2 regions of the Nocardioides sp. F233 genome follow, and region 1 is predicted to be linked to the other one. Evidence: predicted binding sites of a transcription regulator. Region 1 holds the regulator's gene; the other holds the start of a gene.
What was found. Region 1 encodes HrcA, which represses chaperone genes, less so after heat shock. Its sites were predicted from a motif close to TTGGCACTCGNNNNNNNCGAGTGCCAA; they were not measured.
Positions count from the first base shown of each region.

Region 2: a site for HrcA is predicted at 2,209-2,235, ahead of groES (co-chaperone GroES). Genes of this name have one in related genera too.

Region 1 is NZ_JBVASH010000004.1:557,162-560,730, reverse strand. It holds gene dnaJ (molecular chaperone DnaJ) at 1-559, opposite strand, end outside; gene hrcA (heat-inducible transcriptional repressor HrcA) at 571-1,605, opposite strand; gene ACZYRU_RS18630 (hypothetical protein) at 1,786-2,520, shown strand; gene ACZYRU_RS18625 (MBL fold metallo-hydrolase) at 2,548-3,324, shown strand; gene ACZYRU_RS18620 (SDR family oxidoreductase) at 3,434-3,569, shown strand, end outside.
Region 2 is NZ_JBVASH010000007.1:44,312-47,880, reverse strand. It holds gene ACZYRU_RS22950 (hypothetical protein) at 1-29, opposite strand, end outside; gene groL (chaperonin GroEL) at 118-1,743, opposite strand; gene groES (co-chaperone GroES) at 1,825-2,118, opposite strand; gene ACZYRU_RS22935 (MMPL family transporter) at 2,317-3,569, shown strand, end outside.

The DNA of each region.
Region 1 (3,569 bases):
ACGGGCGCAGGGTGCGGATCTCGCCGAGGAAGGAGCGCTGGACGTGGGCGACCTCGCCGTGGCCGTGGCAGGTCTCGCACGGCACCGGGTGGCTGCCGGGCGCGGCGCCCTCGCCGTCGCAGGTGGTGCAGCGCACCGCGGTGTCGACCTTGAGCTCGCGGGAGACGCCGAACGCGGCCTCGGCGAGCTCGACCTCGATCCGGATCAGGGCGTCCTGGCCGCGACGCACGCGCGGGCGGGGACCGCGGCCGCCACCGGCGGCGCCGCCGCCCTGGCCGCCGAAGAAGGCGTCCATGATGTCGGTGAAGGAGAAGCCCGCACCCTGGCCGCCACCGAAGCCGCCGCCGAACGGGTCGCCGCCGCGGTCGTAGGCCGCCCGCTTCTGCGGGTCGGACAGCACCTCATAGGCGGCGGTGACCTGCTTGAACCGCTCCTGGCTCTCCGGGTCGGGGTTGACGTCCGGGTGGAGCTGGCGGGCGAGCTTGCGGTACGCCTTCTTGATCGTGTCGGCGTCCGCGTCACGGCCGACGCCCAGCAGCTCGTAGGGGTCCTGGCTCACTTCTCTTCTTCTCAGCTCTCGTCGAGGATGCGGGAGACGTAGCGCGCCACGGCACGCACCGCCGCCATCGTTCCGGGGTAGTCCATGCGGGTGGGGCCGACGATCCCGAGCGCGGCCAACGCGTCGTCGGGGCCGTAGCCGGTGGCGACGACGCTGGTGGAGGCCAGGTTCTCGTACGGCCCCTCGGCGCCGATCCGCACCGTCACCGCGCCGCCGGTCTGCGCCTCGCCGAGCAGCTTGAGGAGCACGACCTGCTCCTCGAGCGCCTCGAGCAGCGGGCGGACCGAGGTCTCGAAGCTGTCGCCGAACCGGGCCAGGTTCGCCGTACCGCCGACGACGACGCGCTCGTCGGAGCGGTGGTCGCTCATCGCCTCGACCAGGGTGTCGACGACCGCGGTCGTGGCGGGCGAGGCGGCCGGGGCGCGGCCCTCGGCGCCGTCGGCCCGGACCAGCGCGTGGAGCGCGGTGGCGGCGTCGGCGATCACCTCGCCGGTGGCGGCGAGGTTGATCCGCGAGCGCAGGGTGGCGAGCTCGTCCTCGCTGATGTCGGCGTCGAGCTCGACCAGGCGCTGCTCGACGCGGCCCGAGCTCAGGATGAGCACCAGCAGCAGCCGCACCGGGGTGAGCGCCACGACCTCGATGTGGCGCACGGTCGAGCGCGAGAGCGTGGGGTACTGCACGACGGCGACCTGCCGGGTCAGCTGCGCGAGCAGCCGGACCGAGCGGTGCACGACGTCGTCGAGGTCGACCGCCCCCTCCAGGAAGCCCGCGATCGCGCGGCGCTCGGCCTGGGTGGTCGGCTTGACCGTGGAGAGCCGGTCGACGAAGAGCCGGTAGCCCTTGTCGGTCGGCACCCGCCCGGCGCTGGTGTGCGGCTGGTGGAGGTAGCCCTCCTCCTCGAGCGCCGCCATGTCGTTGCGGATCGTGGCCGGCGAGACGTTGAGGTGGTGGCGCTCGACGAGCGCCTTGGAGCCGACCGGCTCCTCGGTCGAGACGTAGTCCTCGACGATCGCACGCAGCACGGCGAGCCTGCGCTCCTCCTGCATGCCCACCTCCTCAACGTTGCCGAGCCCCGGTGGAACTTGGCACTCCACCGCTGGGAGTGCCAATCCTAGCCCTGACCCGGTCGAATCCCCGGACCCGCGGGACACGCCCTTCCCTCCCTTTCGCGATTCAGATAGGTTAGGCTCACCTAATCTTATCGTCCCGAACTGCAAGGAGCGGACATGACGCTCGACCCCGGTCTCGACGTACGCCGCCTCGCCGCCGCGGCGCGCAGCATCCTCGCCTGCCCGCTCGAGGTGCAGCTGGTTGTCGACGGCCTCGACGACGTGACCGCCGGGCTCGACGACGGCGGGCTCGAGATGCAGGACCACGGCGGCCGCCCGGTGCTCAGCTGCCCCGCCGGCTCCGCCCTCGCGATCGCGGCGACCGATGGCCGCGGCGCCCTCCTGACCGTCACCAGCGGCCTCGGCAGCCCCGACTCCCCCGACCGGGACGCCACGCTCACCCTGTCCGGGCGCCTCGACGCGCTCGGGCTCGAGCAGTGCGAGTGCTGCGACGAGATCCGGATGCGGATCGGCGTCGAGCTCGACTTCGCCCTGCTCGCCCGGGCCAGCGCACCGGACGACGCCCCCGACGAGACCCGCGTCCGGGTCCCGCTCGCGGCGTACGCCTCCCCCGAGCACGACCTCAACCGCGGCTTCCTCCAACGCTCGACCGAGCACGCCAACCACTGCCACCAGGACGAGCTGCGCCGCGCCGTCGCGTCGATGACGCAGACCCGCCTCGGCGAGGTGGTCGGCGTGCAGCTCACCGGGCTGCACCCCGAGGGCGTCGAGGTGCGCTGGGTCGACCTCACCGGCGCGCACCGCAGCGTCCTCCGCTTCGCCCACTCCGCCACGTCCACCCACGACCTGGGCGAGCTGCTGCGCACGGAGCTGCACGCCGGGCTCTGCTGATCGTCACCTGATCGCTACGGTGGACGGGTGCCGTTCACCGAGGTCGCGGACCGGGTCTGGGTCCGCCGCGTTCCGTCGTACGACGTCAACCTGGTCGCCGTCGGGGGCGAGCGCGGCCTCGTCGTCGTCGACACCCTGGCGACCGCCGCCGAGGCCCGCGCCGCCATCGCCGCGATCGGCGACCTGCGCGCCGGGCCGGTCGTCGCGGTCGTCAACACGCACGACCACTTCGACCACGTGCTCGGCAACGCGACCTTCAAGGCGCGCTACGAAGACCTGCCGGTCCACGCGACCGACGAGGCCGCCGCCCGGACCGACCCCGCCGCACCACCGGCCGACCACACCTTCTCCAGCGCCACCGTCATCGACCTCGGCGACCGTCAGCTCGAGCTCGTGCACCCCGGCCGCGGCCACACCGCCGGCGACCTCGTGGTCCGGGTCCCCGACGCCGACGTGCTGCTCGCCGGCGACCTCGTCGAAGAGTCCGCTCCCCCGTCGATCGGCAGCGATTCCTGGCCGATGGACTGGCCGCAGACCCTCGACCTCGTCCTGGGCCTGACCACGCCCGCGACGGTCGTCGTCCCCGGGCACGGCGGCATCGTCGACCGGCGCTTCGTCGAAGACCAGTGCGACGACCTGCGCGCCGTCGCCGAGACGATCCGCGAGCTCGCCGCCCGCGGCGTACCCGAGGCCGAGGCGCTCGCGTCGGCCGACTGGCCGTTCCCCGTCGAGGCGCTGCACCACGCGATCGGGCGGGGGTACGCGCAACTGCCCCCCGCACGGCGCCAGCTCCCACTGGCCTGAGTCCGTTCGCGCAGACCGGACCAGGCCTGCGCGGAACGGATAGTCGGCACCTGCGCGACCTCCCTAGCGTCCCCTCCCAATCTCATCCGAGACACAGGAGGCAGGAACCATGGGAGCACTCGACGGCCGCACGGCCATCGTGACCGGCGGCTCGACCCTGATCGGGCACGGCGTCGTCACCGCACTTGCCCGGGCCGGCGCGCGGGTCGTCGTCGCCGACCTCGACGCGGACGGCGCCGCGCACC
Region 2 (3,569 bases), on a different contig from region 1:
GCCAGCAGGGGGACGAGGAGGGGGCGCACGCCGCCCAGCCTCCCCCGTCGTGGTGGCGGAAAACGCAGCAGCCCGCCGCACCCGGAGGTGCGGCGGGCCGACACGTTCGAGCGAGGCTCAGTGGCCGTGACCGTGCCCGTGGCCGTGACCGGCCGCTTCGGGCTCCTCGTCCTCAGGCTTGTCGACGACCAGCACCTCGGTCGTCAGCAGCATGCCCGCGACGGAGACCGCGTTGGCCAGAGCCGAACGGGTCACCTTGACCGGGTCGATGACACCCTGCGCCAGGAGGTCGCCGTACTCGCCGGTGGCGGCGTTGTAGCCGTTGCCGACGCCGAGCTCGCGGACCTTGTTGATGATGACGTAGCCGTTCTCGCCGCCGTTCTCGGCGATCCAGCGCAGCGGCTCGTCGGCGGCCTTGCGGACGATCCGGACGCCGAACGCCTCGTCGCCGGTCAGGCCGAGGTCGTCGTCGAGCACCGACACGGCGTGGATCAGCGCGGAGCCACCACCGGGGACGATGCCCTCCTCGATCGCGGCGCGCGTCGCGGAGACGGCGTCCTCGATCCGGTGCTTCTTCTCCTTGAGCTCGACCTCGGTGTGGGCACCGACCTTGATCACCACGACGCCGCCGGCGAGCTTGGCCAGCCGCTCCTGGAGCTTCTCGGTGTCCCAGTCGGAGTCGGACGCCTCGATCTCCTTCTTGATCTGCTCGATGCGACCGTTGACCTCGGCGGCGTCACCGGCGCCGTCGATGATCGTGGTGTTGTCCTTGGTGACCACGACGCGGCGGGCCTGGCCCAGCACGTCGAGACCGACCTGGTCGAGCTTGAGGCCGACCTCGGGCGAGATGACCTGACCGCCGGTGAGGACCGCGATGTCCTGCAGCATGGCCTTGCGGCGGTCACCGAAGGCCGGGGCCTTCACGGCGACGGCGTTGAAGGTGCCGCGGATCTTGTTGACGACCAGCGTCGACAGCGCCTCGCCCTCGACGTCCTCGGAGAGGATGAAGAGCGGCTTGCCGGCCTGGATGACCTTCTCCAGCAGCGGCAGCAGGTCGGCGATCGCGCTGATCTTGCCCTGGTGGATGAGGATGTACGGGTCGTCGAGGACCGCCTCCTGGCGCTCCGCGTCGGTGACGAAGTACGCCGAGATGTAGCCCTTGTCGAACTGCATGCCCTCGGTGAACTCGAGCTCGGTCGAGGGGGTGTTGGACTCCTCGACGGTGATGACACCGTCCTTGCCGACCTTGCCGAACGCCTCGGCGAGCAGGTCGCCGATGTGGCTGTCGCGCGAGGAGACAGTCGCCACGGAGGCGATGTCCTTCTCGTCGTCGACGTCGCGGGCGGCGCTGCGCAGGGCGTCGCCCACGGCGGCGGCGGCGGCGTCCATGCCGCGCTTGAGACCCATCGGGTTCACGCCTGCCGCGACGGCGCGCAGGCCCTCGTGGACCAGCGCCTGGGCGAGGACGGTGGCGGTCGTCGTACCGTCACCGGCAACGTCGTTGGTCTTGGTCGCGACCTCCTTGGTGAGCTGGGCACCGAGGTTCTCGAACGGGTCGTCCAGCTCGACCTCACGTGCGACGGTCACGCCGTCGTTGGTGATGGTCGGGGCGCCCCACTTCTTGTCGAGCACGACGTAGCGGCCCTTCGGGCCGAGGGTCACCTTGACCGTGTTGGCGAGGGCGTCGACGCCCCGCTCGAGCGCGCGCCGGGCGTGCTCGTCGAACTCCAGGATCTTGGGCACTACTTCACTCCTTGGGTGGAAAGCCGAACGCCCGGGACGTCACGCACGGATGCGGACGTCCCGGGCGGTACGAGACTCAGCTCAGGCGATGACCGCGAGGACGTCGCGGGCCGAGAGGATGAGGTACTCGGCGCCGGCGTACTTGACCTCGGTGCCGCCGTACTTGCTGTAGATGACCTTGTCGCCCACAGCGACGTCGAGCGGGACGCGGTTGCCGTTGTCGTCGATGCGGCCGGGGCCGATGGCCAGGACCTCGCCCTCCTGGGGCTTCTCCTTGGCCGTGTCGGGGATGACCAGACCCGAGGCGGTGGTCTGCTCGGCCTCGAGGGGCTTGACGACGATCCGGTCCTCGAGCGGCTTGATGTTGACCGACACGATGTCGACCTCCACTTTCTAAGACTGTCTGGGTGTGTCCTGCAGGTGACCTGCGCTGGCACACTCGCGGCGAGAGTGCCAGAAACGAAACTAGCACTCTCCGCAAGGGAGTGCCAGAGGCCCCCTGCGGCAAGTGCTGGCGAGGACCTACCAAAGTCGGTTGACCAGGGCCCCCTGCCCGCCGATAGCGTTCCTGACATGTTCGGTGCCCTCGGCCGTCTCGTGTCCCGTCGTCCCTGGTACGTCATCGCCGCGTGGTTGGTCGCGACGGTCCTCGTCGTGATGTTCCACCCCAAGGTGGAGGCGACCACGGACCAGGCGGACTTCCTCCCCGACTCCTACGACTCGATCAAGGCCGCCACGTTGATGGCCGACGCCTTCCCCGACCAGACCGACTCCGGCGCGACGGTGGTCTTCGACCGCACCGACGGTGCGAAGCTCGCCGCGGCCGACGTCACGAAGATCGGCGAGATCATGCAGGGCCTCGAGCTGCCGAAGGTATTCACCTCGGCCGGTGAGCCGCTGGTGTCGCCCACGAGCGAGGTCGCGATCTCCAACCTGGCGCTCGCCGAGGGCGTGACCGGCCAGGACCCGAAGGAGCTCGACCAGGTCAAGGACCTGCGCGACGAGCTGAAGAAGGCCACCGACGGCACCGGCCTGCGAGCGCAGACCACCGGCTCCCTGCCGCAGAGCTACGACCAGGTGGAGTCCAGCGGCAACGCCGAGGCGATCGTCGGGCTCGCGACCGTGGTCCTCATCGTGCTGCTGCTCAGCATCATCTTCCGCAGCGTGCTGATCACCCTGCTGCCCCTGGTGGCCGTGATCGCGTTCATGACCCCGATGGCCAACGGCCTCATCGACATCGCCGCCAAGGTGTTCGGCCTCCAGAAGGACCCGTCGACGACGGTCATCCTGATCGTGGTGCTGTTCGGCGTCGGCACCGACTACGTGCTGTTCTTCGTCTTCCGCTACCGCGAGCGTCTCCGCGAGGGCGAGGAGCACCGCGCAGCCGTCGCCCACGCGATCGAGCGGGCCGGCGAGGCGATCGCCTCCGCAGGCGGCGCCGTGGTGGCGGCGTTCATGGCCCTGCTCCTCTCGACGCTCGGCATGTTCCGCTCGATCGGACCGTCGCTCGCGATCGCGGTCGCCGTGTCCGTCGTCGCGGCTCTCACCCTGATCCCGGCCTTCGCCACCGTCGTCGGGCGCGCGTTCTTCTGGCCGTCGAAGAAGTGGCGGATCGCGTCCAAGGGCGCCCGGTTCGAGAAGATCGGCAACGCGGTCGGTCGCAACCCCGTCCGCTTCGCCCTGGCCTCCGGCGGCGCCCTGCTGGTCCTCGCGATCTTCGCGCTCAGCTTCACCCCGACCTTCGACATCGGCTCGTCCAGCTCGGCGAAGAACATCGAGTCCGCCAAGGCCTCCGAGACCCTCGAGAAGGGTGGCTTCTCCGCCGG